Regions from separate parts of the Ureibacillus sp. FSL K6-2830 genome, predicted to be linked through region 4. Evidence: riboswitches for the same ligand, from Rfam matches in the RefSeq annotation. Region 4 holds a riboswitch; each other region holds the start of a gene.
The links. A riboswitch is a leader RNA that binds a small molecule or an ion and turns the genes downstream of it on or off. The one in region 4 is predicted to bind cobalamin.
Positions count from the first base shown of each region.

Region 1: linked by a shared signal. The riboswitch ahead of cobT (nicotinate-nucleotide--dimethylbenzimidazole phosphoribosyltransferase) and the one ahead of NSU17_RS00660 (energy-coupling factor ABC transporter permease) in region 4 are both predicted to bind cobalamin.
Region 2: linked by a shared signal. The riboswitch ahead of NSU17_RS15210 (glutaredoxin family protein) and the one ahead of NSU17_RS00660 (energy-coupling factor ABC transporter permease) in region 4 are both predicted to bind cobalamin.
Region 3: linked by a shared signal. The riboswitch ahead of NSU17_RS06970 (ABC transporter substrate-binding protein) and the one ahead of NSU17_RS00660 (energy-coupling factor ABC transporter permease) in region 4 are both predicted to bind cobalamin.

Region 1 covers NZ_JBBOQR010000001.1:1,402,853-1,410,309, reverse strand. The annotation lists gene NSU17_RS06950 (PQQ-dependent sugar dehydrogenase) at 1-431, shown strand, start outside; gene NSU17_RS06945 (GNAT family N-acetyltransferase) at 497-1,162, opposite strand; gene NSU17_RS06940 (carbon-nitrogen hydrolase family protein) at 1,176-2,030, opposite strand; gene NSU17_RS06935 (SOS response-associated peptidase) at 2,168-2,845, shown strand; gene cobT (nicotinate-nucleotide--dimethylbenzimidazole phosphoribosyltransferase) at 3,191-4,261, opposite strand; cobalamin riboswitch at 4,350-4,524, opposite strand; gene NSU17_RS06925 (ABC transporter ATP-binding protein) at 4,721-6,460, shown strand; gene NSU17_RS06920 (ABC transporter ATP-binding protein) at 6,453-7,457, shown strand, end outside.
Region 2 covers NZ_JBBOQR010000001.1:3,064,510-3,071,966, forward strand. The annotation lists gene cobS (adenosylcobinamide-GDP ribazoletransferase) at 1-204, shown strand, start outside; gene NSU17_RS15200 (histidine phosphatase family protein) at 177-773, shown strand; gene NSU17_RS15205 (bifunctional adenosylcobinamide kinase/adenosylcobinamide-phosphate guanylyltransferase) at 725-1,138, shown strand; cobalamin riboswitch at 1,258-1,444, shown strand; gene NSU17_RS15210 (glutaredoxin family protein) at 1,580-1,810, shown strand; gene nrdI (class Ib ribonucleoside-diphosphate reductase assembly flavoprotein NrdI) at 1,807-2,172, shown strand; gene nrdE (class 1b ribonucleoside-diphosphate reductase subunit alpha) at 2,175-4,268, shown strand; gene nrdF (class 1b ribonucleoside-diphosphate reductase subunit beta) at 4,256-5,236, shown strand; gene NSU17_RS15230 (heme oxygenase) at 5,318-5,635, shown strand; gene NSU17_RS15235 (hypothetical protein) at 5,740-6,357, opposite strand; gene NSU17_RS15240 (alpha/beta hydrolase) at 6,666-7,301, shown strand.
Region 3 covers NZ_JBBOQR010000001.1:1,413,204-1,420,660, forward strand. The annotation lists gene NSU17_RS06960 (ABC transporter ATP-binding protein) at 1-131, opposite strand, end outside; gene NSU17_RS06965 (FecCD family ABC transporter permease) at 125-1,195, opposite strand; gene NSU17_RS06970 (ABC transporter substrate-binding protein) at 1,161-2,147, opposite strand; cobalamin riboswitch at 2,289-2,488, opposite strand; gene NSU17_RS06975 (LysE family translocator) at 2,639-3,271, shown strand; partial or broken gene NSU17_RS06980 (IS6 family transposase) at 3,566-4,926, shown strand; partial or broken gene rpsI (30S ribosomal protein S9) at 5,214-5,282, opposite strand; gene NSU17_RS06990 (IS4 family transposase) at 5,522-6,646, opposite strand; gene istA (IS21 family transposase) at 7,049-7,457, shown strand, end outside.
Region 4 covers NZ_JBBOQR010000001.1:129,012-136,468, reverse strand. The annotation lists gene meaB (methylmalonyl Co-A mutase-associated GTPase MeaB) at 1-146, shown strand, start outside; gene NSU17_RS00680 (BrxA/BrxB family bacilliredoxin) at 265-705, shown strand; gene prli42 (stressosome-associated protein Prli42) at 938-1,030, opposite strand; gene mce (methylmalonyl-CoA epimerase) at 1,156-1,554, shown strand; gene NSU17_RS00665 (acyl-CoA carboxylase subunit beta) at 1,573-3,120, shown strand; cobalamin riboswitch at 3,327-3,505, shown strand; gene NSU17_RS00660 (energy-coupling factor ABC transporter permease) at 3,624-4,370, shown strand; gene NSU17_RS00655 (energy-coupling factor ABC transporter substrate-binding protein) at 4,372-4,665, shown strand; gene cbiQ (cobalt ECF transporter T component CbiQ) at 4,662-5,444, shown strand; gene NSU17_RS00645 (energy-coupling factor ABC transporter ATP-binding protein) at 5,446-6,300, shown strand; gene cobJ (precorrin-3B C(17)-methyltransferase) at 6,309-7,457, shown strand, end outside.

The DNA of each region.
Region 1 (7,457 bases), 1.3 Mb from region 4:
ATCCTCAAGGTTTAACATGGGCACCAGATGGAACGATGTATGCAAGTGAACATGGCAATAATGCGAATGATGAAATAAACCGTATTGAACCTGGTAAAAACTATGGTTGGCCAGAGATTGAAGGAACTAGAGAAAAAGAAAATATGGTTGCTCCTCTCTTTACATCAGGCTCAGACAATACGTGGGCTCCTTCCGGAATTGCCTATTTTGATAACAAGCTTTACGTTGCCGCTTTAAGGGGTAGTGCTGTATTGGAATTTAACTTAAATACTGGTGCAAATAGAAAAATCGTTAATGGACTTGGTAGAATTCGTGATGTCTTAATTGAGGAGAATAACTTGTACTTTATCACCAATAATACAGACGGTCGTGGAAACCCAGAAAGAAATGATGATAAATTATATCGCATTTCGCTATCAGCTATCGATTAAATCGAAAAGATTGGAAAAACATGGGGCTGCTCACAGTCATGATTCCTTGAGAGCCCCATTATTGCTCACTTTTTAAACGGATTTTTCCACTCCATTAACACTCCATAATTACAGGATTCTTCATCTTCTAAATAGTTTTCAACAATCGCAATAGGGACACGCCCGCAACTTAACAGAAAAGTGATAACGGGATCTTGTAATGTTCCGTTGATGACCGCCTCTAAATACTCTTCCACACTCATCTTATCCGCATATTTGCTATAGCCCGGTATTCTTCCACCACCTAAAAGGCGATCTAGTTTCTTTTCGATTACAATATGATACATTGTCTGCATCATGAGTTTACCAAGGCCTAATGAACGAAAGCTTGGTCGAACACAAATATCGACAATGTATAAAGTATTTCCATTTGCATCATGATTTGTAATATAACCATTGTCGGTTATTTCTGCCCAAGAATGTTTTGGTTTGGCAGGGTCAAATTGTACACAGAGACTTGTTAAGGAACTAGCTAGTTTTCCATCAATTTCAACACATATAGCACCTTCGGGAAAAATATTAATATGATTTTTTAATTGTTTTTCATTCCACAATAGTTCTTGTGGAAATGGTGGAGGGAAAGATTCAACTTGAAGGTCGATTAGCTGTATAAAATCTTCTTTTCTATAATTACGAATGACGATAGGAACGGCTTTTTGTCCGATAAAAATAAACTGTTCGCTCCTGTACATGGATTCACCTCCACTACCAATCCGTATATAAATCGGTTCTACGATCTTTCCATGTTGTTACTGAACCATGGTTCCTTACTTCATAGAGAAGGTTTAAATCTAAATCAGCGGTAATAATCATATCTTGATTGACTTCTCCTTCTGCTAAAACCCCTTTTGGAGGGAAAGGAATATCATTAGGAGTGATAATAGCTGCTTGACTAAAGTTCGATCTCATAAAGTCAACAGTCGGAAGTGAACCTACTGTTCCAGATAGAACGACATATACTTGATTTTCTATTGCCCGAGCATGACTTGTATATCGAACACGATAATACCCGTGTTGGTTATCGGTACAGGAAGGACAAAAAATGATATCGGCTCCTCGCGCTTTCGCTATACGTACAATTTCAGGAAATTCAATATCGTAACAAGTTAAAATCGCAATCTTTCCATATTTGGTGTCAAAAATTTTTAATTCTTCTCCTTTTGCCATATTCCAAGCGCTGATTTCAACTGGCGTGATATGCAGCTTTTCTTGTCGCATAATGCGGCCTTCAGGGTCAAAGAAAAATGCGGTATTTCGTAGTTGATTGTTAACTTCTACTACATGTGTTCCGCCGATAATATGGATATTGTATTTTTTAGCTAATTTAAGAAATAAATCTTCATATTGTTCTGTATAACTAGGTAAATCATGGATTGTTTGATTTGAACCATTTTGTTTTTTGAAAGAAAGTAATTGAGTTGTTAAAAATTCTGGAAACACGATAAAATCCGAATCAAATTCCAAAGCGGTTTTGATGTAGTGTTCACATTGCATGGCAAAATCTTCGAATGATTGAATCGTGTGTAAATGATATTGAACTGCAGATACTCTTAATTTCATATGCTTTGCTCCTTTATTACAGTAATTGAAAGTTCGGATATTGCTTTCCATACTGTATTTTTATCATACTGTTTTTTTATGATGAAATGAAGTAGAAAATACTTATAATGGAAACTTTAATTTTTTGGGGGATGGCTATGTGCGGTCGATTTACGTTGTTTTGCTCGTATCATCAGTTGATTGAAGAATTTGATGTAGCAGAGGCTTTTTCCGAGGAGTTATATAAGGAAAGTTATAATATTGCTCCAAGTCAACAAATTGTAGCAATCATTAATGATGGAGATAAAAATCGTATGGGGTTCTTAAAATGGGGATTCCTTCCTTCGTGGGCAAAAGATGAAAAGATAGCATCGAAAATGATCAATGCTCGTTCTGAAACTGTCGACGAGAAACCAAGTTTTAAAAAATCATTTTATGAACGGAGATGTATTATCCCGATGGACTCCTTTTACGAATGGAAAAGGGAAGGAAATTCGAAAGTCCCAATGCGAATAAAGAGGAAAGATGACGCAGTATTTGCAGTTGCGGGATTATGGAATACATGGCGGAGTCAAGAGGGAGAAAAGATTCATACGTGTACGATCTTAACAACGAAGGCAAATGAATTAATGGCCCCAATCCATGACCGAATGCCGGTCATTTTAAATAAGGAACAGCAAAAAGAATGGTTAGACCCTCATTTAAAGGGGCGAGAGAAATTAAAATCGCTGCTTAAACCTTGCCCTTCAGAGTGGTTAACTGCCTATCCAGTATCTAATCTAGTAAATTCTCCGAAAAACAATTCAAAGGAATTAATTGAAAGAGTTTCTTTATGATAATAAAGGAGGCGGGGACATAAACAAAAAATGAAAGGGGGAGTTGAAATAGTTTTGATAAAAAATTGAACTAACGAAAAATTGATTGAAGTGACGGGCGAGTGCTCCTGTCGCGCACGCTTAGTCGCAAAGCGGAGCAAGCTCAAGGAAGTAAATTCAAAGCTTTCCTGCGACGAGCCCTCTCGAGACACCGCAGGAGCGAAACGATGAGCTCCGAGGAGGCTCGAGCCGGGCCCGCGGAAAGCGTCCCCGGAACGGAAATCAATTTTAATAACATATCAAAAAAACATCATTTTCTCCAAGGAGAAAATGATGTTTTTTTAGATTTGTCCCAACCTCTATCTTTTAAACTGTTTGACTCCCCATGATTTTTAGCATATATTGATGGGATTCTTCTAAAGTAGTCATGGTGTTCATCATAGAACATGCGGCATCAAGAATAGGAAAAGCAAGGGCTGCTCCTGAACCTTCGCCTAATCGCATATTCATATTCAACATAGGCTCTAACCCTAATAACTCGTTTACAATTTTTGCTCCAGGCTCTTCTGACAGATGGGATGGAATAATGTAATCCTTCACTTTCGGTTCTAATTTATAAGCAATAAGTGCAGAAACTGTGGAAATAAAACCGTCCACTACTACAGGAACACGATTTGCTGCAGCACCTAGGACTACGCCTGCCATTCCCCCTAATTCCAAACCGCCAACTTTCGCTAACACATCAATTGGGTCATTTGGATTTGGCGTATTTATGTCAAGAGATCTTCGAATGACGTCAATCTTATGTTGAAGACTATCTACCCCAGCTCCCATACCTGTTACAATAGCCGGGTCACAACCACAGAATGCTGATAGGACAGCACTACTTGGAGTGGTATTACAAATTCCCATTTCTCCAGTTGCTAAAACATGGATACCTTGTTTCACTTGTTCATCGGCAATTTCAATACCTACTTCAATCGCTTGAATCGCTTCTTGTCGTGACATTGCTGGTCCCTTAGCCATATTATCCGTTCCGTATTTCACTTTTTTGACGATGACTCCAGAATCTTTTGGTAAATCTTCTTTAATGCCAATATCTACTGGAACGACTTTTGCACCTACTGCTTTTGCAATAGCACATACTCCTGTAAACCCTTTAGCAAAGCCAATTGCCTGCATTACCGTTACAAATTGGGGGTTATTTGAAACATTTTCTTCATATACTCCGTGATCCGCAGCTAATGAAATAACCGCTTTATTGGATACATCAAGCTCTAGTTTCTCAGATATTCCAGCAAGTTGTATCGCGATTTGTTCTAATTTTCCTAAACTGCCTGGCGGTTTACAAAGAGCATCTACTCTTTCTCTTGCTTTTTCCATCACTTCTTTATTAAGTTGTTTAATGTTTTGTAATGTCGATTGCAATAGTTCCAATTGAATCTCCTCCATTGATTATTGAAATAAGAAAAGTCTGCAGTTTATTGGCATGCCAAATAAACTACAGACTTTACCATCGTACTGTATGTTTTCAAGTAATTAGGCAGGTCTCCTGGCTTAGGTTCATCGCAAATATAGGCCTTCCCAGTTTCCCAGTGGCATTTTCTATATTGCTCCCCGATACAGTGGTGGGTCCGCTAAAGATTCTCACTTTATTCCCTATTCTCCCTAAAAAGGGCACCTAATTACATAGATATACTTTTTAAATAATCTAAAATGAAATGAAACTTTAGTCAAGTTTTTTGAAAACTTCCATTGCCTAAATGATTATTTTAGTGGTGAAATATTATGGAATCTATTCAGTTATAGTTGGAAATGTAAGGGTATCAACTTGACGGTTAGTATACAATTGTATACAAAAATTAAACGATGGTAATAAAGAAAAGGAGTAACAAAATGCGTGCAGCGTTAAAGCTTTCAAAATATTTAAAGCCCTATAAGCATTTTGCGATTTTAGCGCCGATACTTATGGTGTTGGAAGTAGCGATGGATTTAATTCAGCCAACGATTATGCAGAAAATAATCGATAAAGGAATTGCAACGAATGATACACAGTATATCATTATGATGTTTGCTGCAATGATTTTGTGTGCAATGATAGGATGGCTTGGAGGTGCAGGTTGTACATATTTCAGTTCGAAAGCGGCGGTAAACTTTGCATCTGATGTTCGAGCGGATTTATATGAAACTATTACATATTTTGCGAATAGCAATAAGGACAAGTTCACTTTAGGAAAATTGATTACCAACTTAACAAATGATATCGAAAGGTTGCAAAGGGCCTTAAACATGTTATTAAAAATATTCGTTCGCGGGCCTTTTATGTTTGTTGGGGCGGTCATTGTCGTATTTTTTACGGCAAGAGATTTATTTCCAGTACTGTTTTTTGTGGTGCCTGTATTAATCATCAGTTTATATATTTTTATTCAATTATCGATTAAGCTGTTTCGAAAGGTGCAGGAATCAATCGATCAAGTGAATACACGTGTGCAGGAGAGTTTGGCGGGGATTCGTGTCATTAAAGCATTTAACCGTATGCGATATCAAATGAAGCAATTTGCAACTGTCAATCATCAATTAACGAAACGCAATATGACGGCAGATCAAGTAGTAGCTGCCTTAATGCCGATTACCCAATTTGTTGTCAACATCGGAATTGTACTTGCACTTATGCTTGGTGTCGTGAAAGTCGATGCAGGAGCTATTGAAATTGGGGTAATTGTTGCATTCATCAACTATTTGATGATGATTTTGAACGGCCTTATGAGTTCCAGCAACGTACTGATTCAAATTGCGCGGGCTATACCAAGTGCAGAACGTGTCGTTGTCGTATTGGAAGAGCAGCCTGATATTACGAATGTTGAAAACCCAGTGAAAAAAGAAATTCAAGGAAATGTGAAATTTGACAAGGTTAGTTTTTCTTATAACAAACACGTTGAACCGGTGTTGAAAGAGATTTCCTTTGAAGCGAAAGCCGGCAGTACAGTAGGGATTATCGGTATGACAGGCAGTGGAAAATCGACATTAATCAAATTGATCGGTCGACTCATGGATGTCGATGAAGGAACTATTTACATTGATAACATTCCAATACAGCAATATGACATTGACATGTTAAGAAATGCTATGGCTTTTGCCCCACAAAAGGCAACATTGTTTTCAACAACGATTGAAGAAAACTTAAAGTATGGGAAAATTGACGCAACTAAAGAAGACATTCAAGAAGCGCTCTTTGCATCAAACGCCTTTGAGTTTGTGGAAAAATTGGATCATAAAGAACAACATGAATTAACGCAGGGAGCTACGAACTTATCCGGTGGGCAAAAGCAACGTTTGGCAATGAGTCGTGCAATTATAAGAAAACCAAAAATTTTAATATTAGATGATACAACATCAGCGGTAGATAGCATCACTGAAAAGATTATCCAGCGAAACATGAAAGAAGCTCTTAAAGACAGTACGAAATTTATCGTATCATCAAAAATTTCTTCTATTAAACACGCAGATTTGATTCTTGTGCTAGAAGACGGTCGAATTGTTGTCCAAGGAACCCACGAAGAATTACTGAAAATGAGCGAGCATTATAAAGAGATTGTAGCAACTCAAGTTGAAAGGGGAGGTGCGATTGATGAATAGGCTACAAGAATCCCTTACTGGTAGAGGGAGTGGTCGAGGCCGTGGTCCAGCAGCAAAGGCTAAAAATCAAAAGGCTACAATTAAAAGGATTTGGAGTTATTTAAAGAAACAAAGACTCAGCATCAATTTTGTTATTATTCTTGTGCTGATTACATCGGTGTTAAATATTTTAGGGCCTTTGATGATTGGTGTTATTATAGATAACTATATTCTTCCCCTCGACATTGAAGGAACTATTCGGATGGGAATGTTACTTGCAGCAATTTTTATCGCATCATCCTTATTAACTTGGTTGCAAACTTTTGTCATGATTCGAGCATCTTTAAAAACAATTCAAAATTTGAGAATCGAACTGTTTGAGAGAATGCAATCATTGCCGATTTCGTTTTTCGATCAAAAACAGCAAGGCGATTTGTTGAGCCGCATGACGAACGATATCGACAATTTGAATTTCGCTCTTTCACAAAGCGTCATTCAAATCGTATCGTCTGTATTATCTCTTGTAGGTACCGCCATTGCGATGGTGTATTTAAATTGGATATTAGCCATTGTTACCCTTTTGGTCGTTCCGTTAATTGTTTGGGCTACAAAACAGGTTGTGAAACGTAGTAGCATGAATTATCGAAATAGACAACGAGATTTAGGCAATTTAAATGGATTTATTGAAGAAACGATTTCTAATTCGGAAGTTGTGACGCTCTTCGGAAAAGAACAACAAACTATTCAACAATTTAAAGAAGCGAATGAGAAGTTGCGTTATTCTGCAATGCAATCAGAAATAGTATCTGGTTTGTTAGGACCAACGAATAACTTTATCAATAACCTCGGATCAGGTTTAATTGTTGGAGTTGGTGCTATTATGACGGCCAATTCTCTCGTTACGGTAGGTGTTATAACGTCATTTTTAACATATGCAAGACAGTTTTTCCGCCCAATTAACCAACTTTCAAACTTATTAAATACTTTTCAATCTGCAATTGCTGGAGCGGAGAGGGTA
Region 2 (7,457 bases), 2.9 Mb from region 4:
TGTTATATATTCATTATCCTCATAACAGGTTTTGTGTTAAATGAATATAAACTATTTGTTTTAACATTTAGCATGTTTGTGATGACTTGGATTTATCGGCATTGGACATATCGCCATTTTGGCGGAATGACGGGAGACTTGCTAGGTGCTTTATATGAAGGGATGGAATTGGCATTATGGGGAATGCTGTTACTGTTCATTTAATTCGGCATGAAAAAACGAAAGCGAATTTAGAGCGAAAATATATTGGATGGACGAATGAATCGATATACATACAAACAGCAAATTGTCAAGTACCGATTCATACTAAGGATGTATTTGGCAGTGACTTAAAGCGCTGCATAGAAACAGCGCAACTTTATTTCCCCGAGGCAAAATACCATCCTTTTTTTCAATTAAGGGAATTACATTTTGGAGATTTTGAAATGAAAACTTATGATGAATTAAAAGATAATCCAGCGTATCGGCAGTGGATTGATTCACCAGAGAAAGCTGCGCCACCAAATGGTGAATCTTTTGTTTCGTTTAAAGAACGGATTTTAAATTGTTTTCATCAAATCGTGAGCTGTGGTGGAGAATATGTGTTTGTTGTCCACGGTGGTGTCATTCGTGTTATCCTATCGAAATTTCAAAAAGAGAAAAGTTTTCAAGATGTTATTGCACAGCATCGGATGATTTATACCCTATGTTGGGATGATATTGAATCTTTGAAAGGGGGAAGAGAATGCAATCAGTTATTGGAGGCGCCTATAATGGTAAACGAAAATTTGTAAGTAACATGTTAAAAGAAATAGGTGCGAATCGCTGTTATTTTTATGAAGGCGAAATACCGGAAGGCCCTTTTACAAAAGATGAATACGTTATTATAGGTAGTTTTGAAAAAATGATTTTGCTCGTCCCGGATTTATCGGAAGATGAAATCGTATCACAAATAATGGGGAAATTAATGAATTTAGATTATAAGACAAACCTAATTTGTATTTGTACGGATATCGGACGTGGAATAGTGCCGCTTTCAAAAGAGGATCGTCATTTGAGAGATACTTGTGGTAGATTGTATCAACAACTTTTTGAGAAAAGTGAGAAAGTCATTCGCGTTTGGTATGGTATTCCTGAGATATTAAAAGAGGAAAATTAACCAACCGTTCTTAAGTTCTACGTATCGAGTGAATGATTTTAGTAGATACTGTATCATTTACCAAATAAGCTTGTAATTAACAATACTACATGTTACAATGAAACACGAAAACACAATATATAGCATTTCGTTTATTAGGTTCTACTATATATAGTAGATTAAAAGGGAAGTCAGTGAAAATCTGACGCTGTCCCCGCAACTGTAATTGCTGACGAAAAGTTCAAATCCACTGTACAAATTTGTATGGGAAGGGAACTTGGAGGATGAAGCATAAGCCAGGAGACCTGCCTAATAAACGTGAATTGCTCATTTCTTCGGGGGCTAGGAAATGGAAGCAAGACGGTCCATTTCCTAGTACCTGACTGTTTCCATTTCAAAGCCATACCGAAAAAGGTATGGCTTTTTTATTTTCATAAAAGAATGGTAGAAAGGGAGAAGGAAATGAAATTATATTCAAAAAAAGTTTGCCCAAAATGTTTGTTGATGAAATACGAATTAAATCAACTTGGTTATGAAGGGAAATATGAAGAAATTTTGATTGATAACAATGAAGAAGCGAAAGAAAAATTATTGAATGCTGGATTCCTTTCTGTCCCTGTAATCGAAATCGATGGAGAGCTAATGGATAACATAGAAAATATAAAAAAATTCATTAGCAGGATCACAGTATGATTGCTTATGCTTCTCGAACGGGCAACGTGCGTTTTATCGTTCATCAATTAGAATTACCCCACATTGAAATTCGCGATGATCTTATTTTGAATGAACCCTTCTTATTGTTCACCTATACCGATGGATTAGGCGAAGTACCACGAAACGTGGAAACGTTTTTACAACATAATGTTCGTTTCTGTAAGGGTGTTATTGCAAGTGGGAACTCGAATTTCGGCCATGCTTATTTTTGCCGTTCTGCTCATTTGATTAACGAAAGGTACGGAATTCCCATTGTTCAAAAGATAGAATTACGCGGATTTCAGAAAAATTATGATGCCATAATTGATTATTATAACAGAGTAATTCAAAAGGAGATTTAGTGATGAAAAGCTATTTAACTTTGAATAATGAAATTTTGAATCACTACCACCAAACAGGAAAAATTGATTTAGAGAAAGATCGAGAGGCTACTCGTCAATATTTTATCGAACATGTTAATCAGAAAATGCGGAAGTTTTCTAGTTTGGAAGAAAAGATTCGCTTTTTCATTGAAGAAGGATATTATGAGAAAGAATTTTTACAAAAATATTCTTTCGAATTTATAAATAAAATTTTTGACATTGCGTATTCTTATCGTTTTCGATTTCAGACATTTATGAGCGCGAGCAAATTTTTTGAAAGTTACGCAATGAAAAGTCGAGATGGAAAAGAAATTTTAGAAACTTATGAGGATCGGATGAGCATTATCGCCTTATATTTAGCGAATGGTGATGAATTGTTGGCAGAAAAAGCAATTCGTGCGATGATGGAGGCTTTTCAACCAGCAACACCAACCACACTGAATAGCGGTAAAAAAGCGCGTGGGGAATTGGTAAGTTGTTTTAAATTATCCATGGATGATTCGATGAATAGCATTGCAGAAAACCTCGGTTATTGTTTAGAACTCTCAAGGCTTGGCGGAGGGGTAGGGGTAAATTTAACGGATTTAAGACCTTTGGGTGATCCGATAAAAGGTATCGCCAATCGGGCAAGCGGTGTTATGCCCGTTGCAAAATTATTAGAAAATGCCTTTTCTTATTCCAATCAATTAGGACAACGGAATGGTTCAGGTGTTGCTTATTTAAATATTTTCCACGCGGATATTGAAGAATTTATTTCTTCTAAGAAGCCGAATGCCGACGAAAAAATTCGGTTACAAACTTTATCGACTGGTGTCATTATTCCAGATATATTTTTTGAACTGATGAAAAAAGATGAAGATATCGTTCTTTTTAGTCCTTATGATATTTATCGAGAATACGGAAAAAGAATGTCTGAAATAAGCATAACGGAAATGTACGGGGAGTTGTTGAACAACCCAAATATACGAAAGTTAAAGCAAATCAATGCTAGAAAACTATATACGGAAATCAAAAAGAGCCAATTCGAATCCGGATATCCTTTTGAAATATTTGATGATAATGTAAATAAACAACATCCACTAAAAAAACTTGGAAGAGTCAAAATGTCCAACCTCTGTACTGAAATTTTACAAGTTCAACAAACGAGCATCATTAATGATCAAGATACACCAAATGAATATGGATTAGACGTATCTTGCAATCTTGGATCATTAGATATTCACCATGCGACAAAGTTTCATCATTTTGAAGAGTTAGTAGATACAGCCATGCGTTTGTTAACACAAGTGTCTTTAATGACCAATATAAAAAACGTTCCATCTGTAAAAAAAGCAAACCAGATGATGCATTCTGTCGGATTAGGTGTTATGAATTTGCACGGACATCTTGTAACTCAAAATATATTATATGGTTCAAAAGAATCAATTGAATTTATCGATTACTTTATGGAAGCATTGAACTTCTTTTCATTAAAAGCATCGATGCTACTTGCGAAAGAAAAAGGTGAAACTTTTTACGGATTTGAAATAAGCGAATATGCAAATGGTCATTATTTTGAAAAGTACGTGAATAAATTGGAAAAGGAACCTAGTGAATTGGTGAAAAAAGCTTTAGGTAATGTTCCAATCATTACAAAAGAAATGTGGAGAAAATTGAAAGAAGATGTAATGAAATACGGATTATTTAATGCTTATCGGTTAGCAATCGCACCAACCGGCTCGATTTCTTACGTTCGTTCTTGCACGGCATCCATTGCACCCATTACTGAGCGAGTAGAGATACGAGATTATGCAGATAGCCGCACGATTTATCCGATGCCATTTTTAAATAATGACAATCAACATTTATACGTAGAAGCATATGACATGAATGTCTATAAAATCATTGATTTATATGTCGCTGCACAAAAGCATGTTGATCAAGGTATCTCAATGACTTTATATGTAACAGACAAGTGGACGACGGAACAATTAGCGAAAGCCTATATTTATGCTTGGATGCGAGGAATCAAAACGGTCTATTATGTACGCCAACGATTACAATCACTGGAGGAATGTGTAGCATGTACAATTTAACATACGAAGCAGTCAATTGGAATCAGTCAGCAAGCAGTCTTGCTAAAATTTTTTGGGATCAACAATGGAAACAAATGTGGTTTCCAGAAGAAATTGCAGTTTCAAAGGATATTCAACAATGGAGAAATTTTGAGCATCAAGAAACATACAAAAAAGTGTTTGGTGGACTGACGCTGCTCGATACAATTCAAACAAATATCGGGATGAATGAAATAGCAAAATACAATCCCAATTTACAAGAAAAAGCTGTATTAACGGTATTTGGTGCCTTTGAAGCCATTCATGCGAAATCCTATTCGTATATTTTTACAACCCTTTGTCATAACGACGAAATCGAAGAAATTTTTCAATGGGTAAAAAAGAATCAACAATTACAATATAAGGCTTCAAAAATTGCCAATATATATTCGTCTATTAAGGAAAATGATTTAGTCAGCCTATGGAAAGCAATGTTTGCTTCCGTCATGCTCGAATCCTTTTTATTTTATTCTGGTTTTTTCTATCCGCTTTATTTAGGGGGACAAGGCATTTTAAGGAACAGCGCGGAGGTGATCTCGCTAATATTGAGGGACGAATCCATTCATGGGGTGGCTGTTGGAATATTCGCACAAAACATTTTTAATCAATTTTCTAAAGAACAACAAGATGAATTAAAAAATTGGGGCTATGAATTATTGCTAGATTTATATGATAATGAATTGCGTTATACAGATGAAATTTATCGAGGAACAGGTTTGGAAGATGAGGTGAAGGCATATATCCGCTATAATGGGAATAAAGCATTAATGAATTTAGGGTTCGATACAATGTTTCCTGAAGAAGAAATTCATCCAATTGTGATGAATGGAATACGAAATGAAGGTTCCACATATGATTTCTTTTCTCAAAAGGGTTCCACATATGCCTTAGCAAAAGTAGAGCCTATCACGGATGAAACGTTCCATTTTGATATTTTACTAGATGATTGAGGGCTATAAATTGCAGTTCGAATAAAATCATGTTCTAATAATTACAATGATTTTCAAAAATAAAAAAGGAGTTTTGTTTATATGTATACAGTTACTAATCGAATAAAAGTGAAAAAAGGCTTGGCAAAAAAGATGGCACCACTCTTCACGCAACCTGGTCCATTATTAACGTTTAAAGGATTTCGTAAAGTAGAAGTACTCGTAAGTACACAATTTGAAGACTACGATGAAATGAACGTCGTTATGTATTGGGATTCACTGGAAGAATTTGAGGCGTGGAGAGCAAGTGATGCATTTAAAGAAGCTCATAAACGTCCAAGCGGTAATAGCGAAGAAGCCCCTACAATCGAAAATGTAATCGTCATTTCTGAAGTTGTCTCAACATTAGAAAACAATTAATGATTAAATAGGAAAGAGGGTGTCTAGAAAGCCGAAAACTTTCTGGACACCCTCGCTTCTAATTTATAGACCTTTGCTCCTGAAGTAGTCGAAACAAGATTGTACTATCCTCGTTTCAATTTTTCTTTTGCTAACCGTTCACGATGTTTATTATATACTTTGTATGCTTCATCAATTGCATTTCTTATCATTCGATCAAATGAATTAGTAGAATGCAGTTGTTTCACAGCTGCCTTTACAAACTTCGATTGATCTTCTAAAAAGGATTGAATTTCATCTTCTGATCCTAAATGAGCATCAAAATAGATACGTTTTTTATTTCTTTCAATCATATATGTTAAATCATGTTTGATCATCACGCGTAAAATCCATTCGTTTAATCCTGTAGCTAGTTGGAGTGACATGATATAATATAATAGTTCTGGGCGATTTTCACGGAACTTTAATTGGTTAAAATGTACATTGTCTTGAAGAGCATTTAGTATAACGAAATTCGAGGAGTAGTATAAGGTTTTCTCAGCTGAGTGAATGATATTGTATTTATTGGGCAGCAATAAAAGCCAAATATTGAAGGCGATAATCCAAGCATCGATGGTATTTAATGCGCCTTCTTTAACTAGATAATTGAATTGGCTATTTTGTTTCGCTAAATCAATAAATTTGTCTACATGATATTGCTCAATATATAGTATGCTTCGTTCTACTGTAATTTCCCTATACATTCCAAACACCCCTTTGCTAAGAATGTTGTTTTGTATTCACCCAGTCAAAACAAGACATTTTTAACCAACTCTACTAATAGTTTATCGTTTAAAAACTATTTTTCCAAATCATATTTCAAAAATCAGACAAATTTTAAAAAAATAATAAGAAAGATTTATGTTATCGACAAAATTTTTGATAAATTTCAGTTATTTTTAGTAAATGAAACATACTATTTTTAAATAGAAATTAAGAATAAAATAATATTTTGGAAAAAAGATTTGGGAATGAATCGTTGTAGGTAAGGGAAACTTGAGGAGGAAATAGAATGCAATCGTTATATACATTCAAACATATTGAACCGAAAATTAATATTAAACAAAGTCCAGCTATTTTTTTATTTCATGGATTAGGAAGCGATGAAGAAGATTTATTACAAATCATAGGTGAAATAAAAGAAGTTTGCCATGTCTTTAGTTTAAGGGGACCAATCAGTCATGATCCAGGTTATGCCTTCTATACTTTTGTAGAGGAAGGAAAGCCTATTCAACCTGTTTTTGATAAAGTGATTGCTGTTACAAGAGATTTTATTTTACAAGCAATTAAAGAATATCAATTAGATCCGGCGAAGATATGTATTGCAGGATTTAATCAAGGAGCAGTCATCGCACAAACATTATGCATCGTGATGGGAAATCAAATTAAAGCATGTGCATCAATGTCAGGGTTTTTACCAGATTTTGTGAAAGAACAATATCACAAAAATAAAATGGATGAAACGAAAGTATTCATTTCTCACGGGGAGTATGATTACGATTTTCCAATTATGTGGAGTGAAAAAAGTAAAGAATTTTTTGAGCAACATGGAGCGAAAGTTGTTTATAAAACCTATCCTGTAGGACACGGCGTTTCGCCAGAAAATATGAGAGATTTTGTTCATTTTATATTGGAAGAAATTAAATGAGGTTGGGACAAATCTAAAAAAACATCATTTTCTCCTTGGAGAAAATGATGTTTTTTTGATATGTTATTAAAATTGATTTCCGTTCCGGGGACGCTTTTCCGCGGGCCCGGCTCGAGCCCAATGTCATCAACTTAAGATTACATTTAATGGAAGTTT
Region 3 (7,457 bases), 1.3 Mb from region 4:
AAGAGCGTTGTTTTTCCGCTTCCATTTGGGCCGAGAAGGGCAAAAAAATCACCATTTTGTACTTCTATATCAATATTTCTTAGGATTGGGTTATTGCTATATCCACCCGTCACATTTTGAATCTTTAGCATCTATTTTTGCCCCTTCCAATCTTTTCTCTTATTAGCAGAAACGCAAATACCGGTGCACCGATAATCGCTGTTATAACTCCAATTGGCAATTCTCGCGGTGCAATAACAATTCGAGCCAGCAAATCCGCAAACATTAGAAAAGTACCACCAATGATAAATGACAACGGTAATACATGTCGATGATTTGGTCCAACAAGGAGTCGTACAAGATGAGGGATGACGAGACCAACAAAACCAATGGAACCAGAAACAGCAACCGATGCACCAGTTAATAACGATGCACCAATTAATATCATAGTCTTGCCTCTTTTGACATTGACACCAATATGATCTGCAGCCTCTTCACCAAGTGCAAAGGCATTTAATTCTCGAGAATGAATTAACAAAATGAATGTCCCCAATATCATAAACGGGATGATGAGTTGTATGTATTCCCAACCTCTCATTCCAACGCTCCCATATAACCAATAAAGAATTTGGGTCATTGCATCTCGATCTCCCAATGAAATGATTAGAGAGACAATGGCACTGATAAAGGAACTGACGATAATACCTGCAAGCACAATCGTTTCGATTGCTAAACTTCTACTGCTTAGCCTTACCAACCCAAATACAATTAATAAAGTGATAAAACCACTTACAATTGCGACGATTGGAAGCGTAAAATTTCCTAATCCTATTATGGTAACTTGGAAAAATATAACTAACACTGCTCCTAAAGAGGCGCCTGATGATACACCAATTGTATATGGATCTGCTAATGGATTTCGTAAAAGGCCTTGGAAAGCAGCCCCCGCTAGCGATAGGGATGCCCCAACACAAAAGGCAAGGATGACTCTCGGCAATCGAATATTCCAAATAATCATTTCCTCATTTTTTGGTACTTCCATCCAAGTGATATGGAGGGTTTTCTCAAATATTATGTGGATAATTTTTTCCACAGCAACGGGTACACTGCTTATAAATAAACCTAAAATGATTGCCGCGGCAAAAAGAATACCACTCCCTACATAAATCCAACCAATTTTATTATTCAAAAATTTCAGGATAAATAAGTTTCGCAAGAGTCTCGACTCCTTCAATTAAACGAGGGCCTGGTCTTGTTACTGTATCACTGTCCACATCGTAAACTTCGCCATTTTTTACCGCAGGAACCGCTTGCCAACCATTACGAGCAAGTACTTGTTCCTTTGGATTCTCTATATAATGGCCGTATGTCGTTATAATCACATCCGGGTTTAATTTTACTATTTCTTCCTCATTCATCTTTACCCATCCTACTTGATCACCTGCTACGTTAATGGCTTGGATGGATTCTAACATTTCATGCATAAAGGTATTTTTTCCAGTCGTAAAAATATCTGGTTCTGGTGATACTTCAACCCAAACTCTTTTTTTATCTACAACGGCTTTCGCTTTCTCTTTAATGGCTTCATGACGTTTTTTCATATCAGCAATAATCTCTAAAGCTTTATCTTTTGTTCCAGTGGCTAAACCAATCATTTCAATGTTTTCATAAACATCTTCAAAAGATGTTGCACTACCAACGACGATGGTTTGAATACCCGCCTCTTCAAATTGTTTTAATACTGTCGGATGAGCTTTGTAATGATAATCTGTCACTAGTGCTATATCTGGAAGGAGAGATAGAACTAGCTCCACATTAATGTCCTGTCCTCCCACCTTTGTAATATTTTCTGTTTCAGCCGGGTAATTACAATAATCTGAAACACCGATTATTTTGTCGCCCAATCCTAAGGCGAAAGCAATCTCCGTATTACTTGCTTGGATGGATACGATTGTTTCAGGTTCTTCTTCAATCGTTATTTCTCTTCCTGCATCATCCGTTAGTGTTACTGGGAAATCAGCTTTCTTTGTTGTTTCCGTTTCCTCTGTCCCAGTTCCACCTGCTTGCTCATTCTTTTCTTTGCTTTCTTTGTTACCACAACCGGCAATGATTGTGATGCTTAATAATAGAACCACTGCTAGAAGTATTGCTCGATTCCACTTCAACATCTTTTATCTCCTCCTTTTTTTGAAAACAAAAAAAACGCTTCTCCTTCTCGAAAAGCGTTGTAAAAAGCAGATATGTATGTGAATTCTGTATGCATGACCCGAAAAAGGCCTCTGCTTTTTAAACTCTCCTTTCCTCGAAGGATGTTTAAATACAAATAGGCAGGTCTCCTGACTTACGGGTCATCGGTTTGTTACTCCTTCCCATGTTCAACAACACAGTGGATAATTGCAACTACCTACCCGATTACAGTGGCGGGACCGTGTTGGATTTTCACCAACTTCCCTCTTAGTCTTAAATGTAATGAATTTACATTTAAGAAACCTATTTGTTTGTTATTCAATTATTCGTTCTAGTGCCATTATAGTAGAATAACCGTACCTTGTAAAATAATTGTTTTTTATCTTGCTTCTGGCCATTGAAAAAAACACTAATACTGAATACAATTTAACAATAAATATTCTGAAATTTCGTGTTCGAAAGGAATGAAATGATGGAAAACTTTTTTCTATTTGTTTTGATGTGTGTTTTGTTAATCCTTTTACCTGGCCCTGATTTTGCCATCGTCACTAAAAACACTGTTACTCGTGGCAAATTTGGCGGAATGAAAACTGCTTTAGGTACTTGTTGTGCCCTGCTAATTCACACTACTGCCGCGATATTAGGATTATCTGCGCTCATTGTAAAATCAGCCTTTTTATTTTCTATTTTTAAGTATGTTGGAGCCATTTACTTAATTTATCTTGGAATTAAAACTTTTTGGTCTTTGAGAAAAAAGAAAGATGAAGTAGAGGTAGAATTTGTGCAAGAAGGTACATTGAGTAATACATCTTGTTTCAAACAAGGATTTTTAACTAATATATTAAACCCTAAAGTTGCACTATTTTTCTTAACCTTCTTCCCTCAATTTGTAAATACTAGTAGCGATACATTTATGCCGTTCCTTATTATGGGAATTACTTATACCATTCTTACGGCCCTGTGGTTCATTTTCTATATTTATTTAATCGATCATATTAGTGCATTTATAAAAAATGCTCGCACTCAAAAAGTTATCGAAGGAATTACTGGTGCCATCTTGATTGGTTTTGGTTTAAGACTTGCCCTTGAAAAAGCCAACCCATAATAATTGAGACCCTCGAATTAGTCGAGGGTCTTTGTTTTATTAGCGGATAAAAATTTATGAAATGAATGTCTACGGCTCACGTTAAAAATACAAATTTAAGCGGTATCAGCAAAACAAATTTCTCATAAAAACACCCCTCTTCCCGAAAGCGTATTGTCAAAAATTTATAGATAAAATCTAGATGATTTATTGATATATAAGGTTTTATAAACAAAAAACTTGCCACCCCCTTAAAATTAGGGTATTTATGAGGTAACCACACACTCAAAAATCCCTAATGAAGGAAGTGACAAGTTGTTACCTCAATTATTAACCTATTTGCTTGAATATATCAAGTACCAAGATCAAATGATTCGAACATTACTTACCCTTCTGATTGGAAAAAACATGTTTGATAAGCCAACTGAAAAGCCTGTCAATAAGCCTTATCAAAAACTCCAGGTGGATGAGCTGCCAATCATTGAAACTCTACAAAAGCTTGATTATCAAATTCTTCTCAAAGAATATTTGGAGAAGAACGGGAAACCTCTCAAACCTGTTCAGAGACGCTCCAATTCAAAAGGTAAAGTACCTTATCAATGCAAGGTGTGTGCGTGTCTGTTTAATAAAAAGAATCAATATGCCAAGGAGGCTGTACTAAAATGTCCACACTGTTCGAAAACACTCGAGAAGATCAAGGAAAGAAAAGATTTTCTCGTATTTAAGTGCAAAAACAATGACTGTCCGTATTACAAAAAGAAACTGCGAGGAATGTCTAAAAAAGAGAAAAAGCAGTTCGAAAAGGATCCTCAGTCTTTTAAAGTTCGATACATATTCCGTCAGTTTCAAATTGATTATCAGCCGTTAGCCAAACATTCACCTAAGAAGCCAAAAGTGGATTTGTCCAGGCTTCATGTGTCACCGCACACATTGTCATTTTAACCTACCATGTAAACTATGGCTTATCGGCTCGGAAAACAGCTGCACTGATGAAGGATGTTCATGGTGTACCCATCTCTCACCAGAGTATATTGAATTACGAAAACAGCGTAGCACTTCTGCTCAAACCTTATGTGGATCATTATCCTTACGAGCTTTCTGATCAATTCTGCGGAGACGAAACATACATTAAGGTGAATGGCCGTTGGCATTATCTTTTTTTCTTTTTTGATGCGGTAAAGAAAATTATTCTGTCCTACCCTGTTTCTCCAAATCGTGATACAGTATCAGCCATTCGCGCGATTGATGAGGTCTTATGGAAGATGAAAGAGATTCCTGAAGACCTCACCTTTGTCGTAGATGGCAATCCGATTTACCTTTTAGCACAACACTTTTTTGCCCAGCACGGTATTACGTTTGATGTGAAGCAGGTCATTGGACTAACCAACGAAGACCCGGTTTCAACGGAATACAGACCGCTAAAACAAATTATTGAAAGACTGAATCGAACATTTAAGGGTAATTACAGATCGACACACGGATTTGGATCCGATCACGGATCCGTTTCTTATGTGACTTTGTTTGTGGCTTATTTTAACTTCTTGCGGCCACATTCAGCCCTGGAAGGCAAAGTGCCTGTAGTCATTCCAGAACTAAAAGAACTGCCGAATATGCCTGCACGTTGGATAAAACTGATTGGTTTAGCTCAACAATGGCTAGTAGAGCAAACTGCCTAACTTTTTGTTTAGCAGAGCCCTTACCAGCATCGGCGAAGCGAACTCTTGACAAACCGAACCAGTCAATGGTTTAAAATGGGAATTGGCAAGGGCTTCTTTGGTGTGCCTTCTTTTTGTTCCCTTCGCCCTTGTTGGTTCGAAATCAAACCATTGACGTGTTTGTCAAGAGCGATTGCGGCGGCATTTTCTCTATTTTCGTTAGAACACATCCTTCCAATACTGAGTTTTCATAGAACTTTTGACACTACCCCCGAAAGCGAGAAGAGGGTTTGATAACGTTGATAATATTAACGTTTTGAGAATTGTGGTGCGCGACGAGCGCCTTTAAGACCGTATTTTTTACGTTCTTTTATTCGCAAATTTTACTACTTTATATAAACTTACACAGGACCTTGATATATCAATTTTTTATAGTTTTGTAGAATAAATCATAATTTTTATATTTTAATACACTACCGTCGCATAAATGATGTCTGAATTTTCAGTTTTATTTTTTCTGGACTTTAGAGAAAAAACGAAAACACCTAAGCGAGGGTAGTAAACATCCATTTTTTTACTATAACCTATGACTTGTGCAACAACGACTGGCAAACCTTTATGGGACGCCGTTTCCTTCGATTTTTCGTAACCAAATGTGAGCCGATTTCCATAAAGATGCCTTTAGATAACGACTAATTTGTAAATAACTTCGGTCACTATTTACGTTCAGCTGTGCTAATACATTTAAACAATACACAATCATCGCAACGTACACTTGGTTGTGGACGGCTTGTTCACTGTGACCGTAGAATTTTTTAATGTTCAGGTGCTGCTTCATCCATTTGAAGAACAGTTCAATCGCCCAGCGTGACTTGTAGATTTCAGCGATTTCAACTGCACTTAAATCTAAACGATTTGTCAGTAAATGAAGCTCATTTCCTTTTGTGTCATGCAATTTGAGTAAGCGAAACACGTTTTCAGAACGATTTTGTGGTGTTCCAATGACAACCATTTCATCAGAGAATACGGGTGAATCTTCTGGTAACGAAAAGGATTCTAACACTCGGACAACAGCGTTTTTACGCAAACGGGTCACAAAGAAATAGCCATCTTCCGTCATTTGATCAAAGCGCCCATAATCCAAGTAACCACGATCAAACACGTACATGCATTCTTTGTCATCCACGAATACTTCTAGTTGACCACGATCATGTTCGTTGGCATTCGTGAGTACGGCTTTATCTGGATAGGAGAGTCCTTTTTCCATAAAAACAAGTCGTAAGTGAAGCTTTACTCCTGATTTTGTTTTTCGAAACTCTGCCCACTTATGATTGGTCAAATTAAGCGGTAATGTACTCGAATCAATGATTTTCAAAGGCGTTGTCAGCTTTCTTCGCTTTTGAAAATGTGTTTTCTCATGAATTTGAGCCACTAAATCAAGAAAAATCGATTGAAAGAAAACCGTTGGAATGGCGTTGATTCGTCTCCCTAACTGTGAAAAACTAATCGATTCCAATCCCGTTGCTCGTTGTAATTCTTCTAAAAAGACAGCGTCACTCAACGCCCGTAAACTCTCGGTTTCATGGAGTTGGGCATACAAAAGCAGTTTCATAAATGAAGCCATATAAAGCTTCTTGGTATAGTGATTTAATTGATGTGTTTTCACTAGGTCGTCAAATAATGGACGATTAATCGGTGAAAACCATTGTTCAAATGATGTTTTTCGTGTAGACTTATCCATGCGATTGTCCTTTATTTTGGATTTGGATGGTTTACTACCACCCAACCATTATAAAGGATTTTTTTTTGTTTGGATTATATTTCAGAAAATTCGGTTTGTTTGAAGGTGTTAAATTATTTTAATGCGACGCTAGTGATTTTAATATAAAAATTACAGTCAATTTACATTCAATTTATAGTCCCCTACATTCATTCTTTTTATTCACATAAAGACATTTTAATATATCCACAAATATATATACGTATATTAAATTGTAAACGCTAAACTAGAATCAACAGTTTTCCACAAATAGAACTCAACAGAATTCCCCAAATAAGATTAAACAGTTTCCCCACCATCAATCACTTTCAAATATACTGTTACTAGTCTATTGAAAGTGAGGAATTAGGAGTGAACAGATTTATGCTTTACATCGAGATTCATCGTTTATACAAAGAGGGATTCTCCAAGAGTGCTATTGCAAGAAAACTAAATATTTCAAGAAATAGAGTGATAGATTATTTGAATATGAGTACTGATGAGTTTGAAGAATTTTTAAGTACATTACGTACAAGAGAAAAGAAACTAGACCCTTATCATGATCAAATTCTAGGGTGGTTGAAGGAACATCCTGATTTAACTGCTGCACAAGTTTATGATTGGTTGGAAGAAAAGTTAGGTTTCAGGGAAGTCGCTGAGAACACTGTACGAAATTATTTAAACGAAATGAGGGATTACTATCGGATTCCAAAGGTAAAGGTTCAGAGGACATATAGTGTAGTTCCAGAATTACCAATGGGAAAACAGGCTCAAGTGGATTTTGGACAAACTA
Region 4 (7,457 bases):
TCCATTCAATGATTACAGACCATCTAATTGATTCATTTTTTGGTAATAAAGAAAACAAAGAATTAGTGAAAAAGCTGGAAGAAGAAATATTGCAAGGAAAATTAACCGTAACGCAAGGCATACACAAATTGTTCCCCAATCAGTAACTGCCTTTAGGTTGTAATCCCTGTATAAAACCCATTTCAGAGAATCCTTTTGAAGTATTTGCAATTAACTTTTCCTTCTTCTATGCTAAAATTAATACTTGAAAGGAGATTGAAATGTATGAGTATGGATTACGATTTATTTATGCAAGAAATTATTACCACTGCACGAGCTGAAATGGAGAATGCTGGATATGAGCAATTAAGAACCCCAGAAGATGTAGAAAAGGCCTTTGCACGTCCTGGAACTACTCTTGTCATGATTAATTCTGTATGCGGCTGTGCAGGAGGTATTGCGCGACCTGCAGCGGCAAGTGCAATTCATTATGATAAACGTCCAGATTATCTAGTAACGGTTTTTGCTGGACAAGATAAAGAAGCAACGGCTGCTGCACGTGCGCATTTTGGAGACGAACATATTCCTTCATCACCAGCTTTTGTTTTACTGAAAGACGGAAAAGTTGTCGCTGATATAGGTCGTCATGAAATAGAAGGACATGATGTAATGTCAGTTATTACAAATTTACAAGCCAATTTTGAAGAATATTGCGATGAAGTATAATTAAACCAAAAATAGAATCCGCATACTCGTATCATTCAAGTATTGCGGATTCTAACTTATTCATTTCATGAATAGATAGAAAAATTGCTTACTATATTTTCAGAAATCATTTAATTTTATTTTTATATCAAATTTTTTTAATTGTATCTGTTGTGGTACAGTGTTGTTGGTTGATATACATTTTTTCAAAATAAAAAAGCGATTACATATCTTGTAACCGCTGTAAAGAATGTTAGAAGAATGATAAACCGAATGCCAATGTTGAAAGTAACATGATTGCAATCATCGTGTAGACTATTATTTTTTGAAATTTTTTGTTGCTCATATTCTCGCTCTCTCCTTTTTTTCATAGGATTAGTTTATCAAATCTGAAAAATTTCTCAAGTACGTAGCGGAAATTTCGTAATTTCGCTACAATAGATTATGTACTATAACAGAAGGGGTGGCATGATGGAAAAAGTCGATCATATTGGAATCGCAGTAAAAAACCTAGACGATTCAGTAAAATATTATACTGAAGTTTTAGGTTTGAAATTAGAAAGAATTGAAGAGGTTCCATCGCAAAATGTACGAGTAGCATTTATCGATGCTGGGAATGTACATATTGAATTATTACAACCCTTAAGTGAAGAAGGGGCGATTTATAACCATATACAAAAACGTGGAGAAGGAATTCAACACATTTGTTTCAGTGTAGATAATATTCGAGAAAAAATGGCTGAATTAAAAGAAAAGGGAGTTCGCCTTCTGTCTGAAGAGCCTATACCTGCAGCTGGGGGAGCTGAAGCATGCTTTATTCATCCAAAAGATAGTTTTGGAGTTTTATATGAACTATATGAAAAAAAGTGATAAAGGGGTTAAGGAATCATGGATATGTTAGATAAAATCGATGAAATGTATGACCGAAAAAGAGAGATTTATTTAGGCGGTGGGGACAAGCGCATTGAAAAGCAACATGAAAAAGGTAAGCTAACAGCACGTGAACGTATTGATCTATTACTAGATGAAGGCACTTTCGTTGAAATAAATCCATTTATTAAACATAGAGTAACAGATTTCGGCATGGGTGAACAAAATGGCCCTGGTGACGGTGTTGTAACTGGATACGGTAAAGTGAATGGCCGTCCTGTTTATTTATTTGCTCAAGATTTCACAGTATTCGGCGGTGCATTAGGAGAAATGCACGCGAAAAAAATTGCTGCAGTGATGGATTTGGCTGCAAAAAATGGAGCGCCATTCATCGGCATCAATGACTCTGGCGGTGCCCGTATTCAAGAAGGAGTATTATCATTAGACGGTTATGGCCACATCTTCTATCGCAACTCGATTTATTCTGGGGTTATTCCACAAATTTCTGTGATTATGGGTCCATGTGCTGGCGGTGCTGTATATTCTCCAGCAATTACAGACTTTATTTTAATGGTGGATAAAACATCCCAAATGTTCATTACTGGTCCGAAAGTAATTGAAGCGGTTACAGGAGAAAAAATTTCATCAGAAGATTTAGGCGGTTCAAAAGTGCATAACACAATTAGCGGTAACGCTCATTTCCGCGCCCCTTCTGAAGAAGAAGCGATTGAACAAATTAAGAGATTATTAAGCTATTTACCACAAAGTAATAAAGAAAAAGCACCAAAATTACCACGCCCTGAAGGAGACGATTGGCGTCCTGAATTAATTGACGTTGTTCCAATTGAACCTACACGTCCTTACGATGTTCGTAAAGTAATTGAACAAGTGGTGGATGAAGGTTCCTTCATGGAAGTGCATTCTGAATTTGCGAAAAACATTGTTGTAGGATTTGCTCGTATTGCTGGACAATCTGTTGGATTAGTTTGTAACCAACCAAAGGCCTTAGCAGGTGGTCTTGATATTGACTCATCCGATAAAGCTGCCCGTTTCATTCGCACTTGTGATGCATTCAATATTCCAATCATTACATTTGAAGACGTATCAGGATTCTTCCCTGGCGTTAAACAGGAACATGGCGGTATCATTCGTCACGGTGCTAAAATCTTATATGCTTATTCTGAAGCAACCGTTCCAAAAATTACAGTCATTTTACGAAAAGCATATGGTGGAGCATACGTTGCGCTAAATTCAAAAGCCATTGGTGCAGATTTAGTATTCGCTTGGCCAAATGCAGAGATAGCCGTAATGGGTGCTGCTGGTGCTGCTAACATCATCTTTGCGAACGAAATTGCAAATTCAGAAGATCCGGAAGCTACACGTCAAGCAAAAATTGAGGAATATAAAGAAAAATTTGCTAATCCATATGTTGCTGCTTCACTTGGAATGGTTGATGATGTAATCGATCCAAGAGAAACTCGCATTAAGTTAATTCAAGGATTAGAAATGCTTGAAAATAAAGAAGAATCAAGACCTAAGAAAAAACACGGAAATATTCCGCTATAATTGTGAAAGTTTCCAATTACGTACCATTAGAAGCACAAGCTAATCCCAGTTTGTACTTCGATTTTTCCAAAAATTCAAATTGGTTCTAACAATATTTCATATCAAAAGGTAATGAATATTATATGAATTTAGTAATTATTTTGTCTTATTTATAGAAAGATATAGAAATTTTTCAAACAATATGCTACAATTCAACTAAATTTCAACAACTGAATAATCTATACGGTGCTAATGAAAATTAGCTTAAAAGGGAAACTAGTGAGAATCTAGTGCGGTCCCGCCACTGTGAAGAGGAGCTCAAAATCAAATGCCACTGTGCAAACGGGAAGGCGATTTTGTAGCGATGACTCTAAGCCAGGAGACCTGCCGTATGGAGTGGATGGTAGTGTCCTACGAGGATAGGTACACGAATAGGCATGATTGGATTATTATGTCTTATTGTGGGACACTGCTAGTTTGGCAGTGTTTTTTTATTTTCAAATTTTCATTTTAGGAGGAATTTTATGAAAGTCTCAATCAAAATACTTTACTTTCTAGCAGTATTATTAATCATTCCTAATACAGCTTTTGCTATGCATATCATGGAAGGTTTTTTACCAATCAAGTGGGCAATATTTTGGTGGCTCCTTACATTCCCTTTTTTAATCATTGGATTAAAGAAAATGAGTAGTTTAGTAAAGAGAAATGCTGAGACGAAGTTATTACTAGGTTTATCGGGTGCATTCACTTTTGTATTATCCGCATTAAAAATTCCTTCGGTTACGGGAAGTTGTTCTCATCCTACGGGTGTTGGATTAGGAACCGTATTATTTGGACCATTTGTAATGAGTGTTTTAGGTACCATCGTGTTATTATTCCAATCATTATTATTAGCCCATGGAGGTTTAACAACGCTTGGCGCCAATGCGTTTTCGATGGCGATTGCTGGACCTTTTATCGCCTATGGAGTATTTAAAGGCTTCAATAGGATCGGTTTGCCCTTTACTCTAGCAGTTTTCTCAGCAGCAACATTAGCAGATTTAGGTACATATGTCATTACATCTATTCAACTTGCACTAGCCTTTCCATCTGAAGTTGGTGGAATTTTCGCTTCATTTGTAAAGTTTGCTGGCGTATTCGCTGTTACACAGGTACCATTAGCAATTATTGAAGGATTGATTTCAGTAATGGTGATGAATTTCTTATTGAAATACAACGAAAGAGAATTAAAGTTACTTCAAGTACTAAAGAAACCCCAGGAGGTGAAGTAAAATGTTAAAAAAGAATATGCTTTTATTAATTTTGATCATTTTTTTAATGATTGTCCCGCTGATTGTTAACGGAGATGCAGAATATGGTGGTGCAGATGGAGAAGCGGAAGGATTAATTACAGAACTGAACCAATCCTATGAACCATGGTTTTCAAGTATTTGGGAGCCTCCTAGTGGTGAAATAGAAAGTTTATTATTCGTACTACAAGGAGCAATCGGTGCAGGGTTCATTGGTTACTTTATAGGATATATGCGAGGCCGGAATAGGGGCGGGAATGCAGAGATACAGAAATGAGAATGTTAGAATATTTCGCTTATCAATCACCTTTAAGAAATAAACACCCAATCGAAAAAATGGGATTTGCTCTTATTCCATTAATATTGAATATCGTATTTCAACATGTTCTTACATCCATATTCATATTTTGCATCATGACAGTTATTACTTTAATAATCGGAAAAGTTCCGATTCGCGTATATTTGAAGTTATTGCTTATTCCAGTGGTATTTCTAATTTCAAGTATACTAGTCATTTTACTCAATTTTTCAACTAACCCTATAGAAGGTGCCATTTTTCAATCTATTATTGGTCCCGTCACGATTTCAATTTCGATAACGAGTGTTGAAAAGGCATTGATGCTATTTGTTGTTGCTTTATCGAGTATTAGTTGTTTGTATTTTTTAATTTTATCTACGACGATTCAAGATTTTCTATATGGATTAAGGTGTTGTAAAGTACCAACTACTTTATTGGATTTAATTGCATTAATGTATCGATTTATATTTATATTTCTTGATTCCAGCAGGACAATCTATCTTGCACAAATAGCAAGGTTAGGTCACAGTTCTTTATTAAATTCTATCAAATCAATTGGACTTATAATCAGTGCTTTGTTTATTAAGGTATTTCAAGAAATGAAAGACTTAAATAATGCGATAAATGCAAGAAGTGTAGATGGCTATTCAGCAGTCATTTCAAGAGAACTTCATTTTTCAACAAGTAGTTGGATATTTACGTTGTTAGTGAATTTGTTCATTATCGTCTTTTATTTCACCGTTGGGAGAGTTGGTTAAAATGAATACTCCTTTGTTTGAATTGAAAGAAGTTTCTTATACCTATGAAGATGGAACAGAAGCTTTACAAAAAATAAATTTACAAATTGATCAAGGAAAAAAAATTGCTTTGTTAGGTAGTAATGGAGCAGGGAAATCCACTTTAATATTGCATTTAAATGGTTTATTAAAACCAACCTCCGGAACAATTTATTTTAAAGGACAACCATTATCCTATTCAAAAAAAGAATTGTTAAATGTTAGACGCAAGGTTGGAATTGTTTTTCAAAATCCAGAAACCCAGTTGTTTAATGGAACTGTTTTGGATGATATTGCCTATGGGCCATTTAATTTACATCTAGCAGAACAGGAACGAAAGTCGTTGATAGAGAAAGCAATTAATCAAACAGACGTTGAATCATTATTAGATAAACCGATTCACTTTTTAAGTGTTGGGCAAAAAAAGCGAGTTTCCATCGCTGGAGTTCTTGCTATGGATCCTGAAGTCATCATATTAGATGAGCCGACTGCATCTTTAGATATTTATTACACAAGGAAAATACGAAAATTGTTAAACGAACTTCATTGTGACGGGAGAACACTCATTCTTTCTACTCATGATATTGACTTTGCTTATGAATGGGCTGACGAAGTCGTTGTGATGCATCATGGAGAAATGTTATATCACGGTGCTTTTTATAGTTTGTTTGAAGAAAACAAGGACATTGTGAAAAAAGCAAATTTAGAAACATCCATAATATTCGAAATTGCGCAAATGATGAAAATGCAAGGACTCATTTCAAAACTAGATGATGTACGTTCAAAAGAAAAAGTAATCGATGTACTTCATGATTGTTTCATGATGGCAAAGAATTAAAAGGGGTGATGAGTTTGAAGGGAAAGCTTTACATTGTCGGATTTGGTCCAGGTGATGCTAATCACATTACCTATCGTGCAGTTGAAGCAATCAAAGCTAGTGATACAATCATTGGCTATAAAACTTACGTCGAGCTAATTAAAGATTTATTAGATTCCAAACAACAAATTATTAGTACAGGGATGACAGAGGAAGTATCACGAGCACAAGCGGCAATAAAACTTGCTGAAGCGGGGCACCATGTGTCGGTCATTTCAAGTGGTGATTCAGGTGTATACGGTATGGCTGGTTTAATTTATGAAGTGCTCATTGAACAAGGGTGGAATAAAGAAACCGGGGTTGAAATTGAAGTTATTCCTGGCATTTCTGCAGTTCATTCTTGCGGTTCCCTTCTTGGAGCTCCAATAATGCATGATTCATGCACAATTAGTTTAAGCGACCATTTAACGCCATGGTCTATTATTGAAAAAAGACTGGAAGCAGCGGCAGCAGCAGATTTTGTAATTGCTTTATATAATCCTAAAAGCGGTAGGAGAACAAAACAAATTGTAGAGGCTAGGAGAATTTTATTAAAATACCGGTCACCGAATACGCCTGTTGGACTCGTAAAGAGTGCTTATCGTGAGAGACAAAATATTGTAATTACTACGCTAGAAAAAATGCTAGATTACGAGATTGGTATGCTCACAACGGTGATTATCGGAAATTCTTCCACTTTTGTGTATGATGACTTAATGATTACACCGAGAGGATACAAACGAAAATATACGCTTGATAGCGAGATTCAACCATTGAAACCTCATGAACGATTAAAAAAGGAAGCTGAACCTTGGTCTTTAGAAAATCTAGAGTCGAAAGAAAGTGAACTATTTAAACAAAAAACGCCATTTCAACTTGCATGTGAAGCAATTGCCATGCTAGATCAAAAGCAACATTTCGTTGTAGAACAGCCAAGCAATATGTCTATTTTTGAATTTGCGGTAAGCCCTGGAGTGGCAAACAAACGATTTACTCCGGAGCAATTTCAGCTGTTAGCAGAAATTGTGGGAAATGAAGGAAGGATGGACTATTCAAGGGATCATCAGTTACTCATAAGTATTCCAACCAATAATCCTAATAAAATAGTAGAGCAAATATCAAACGTTGGATTGCTAGTG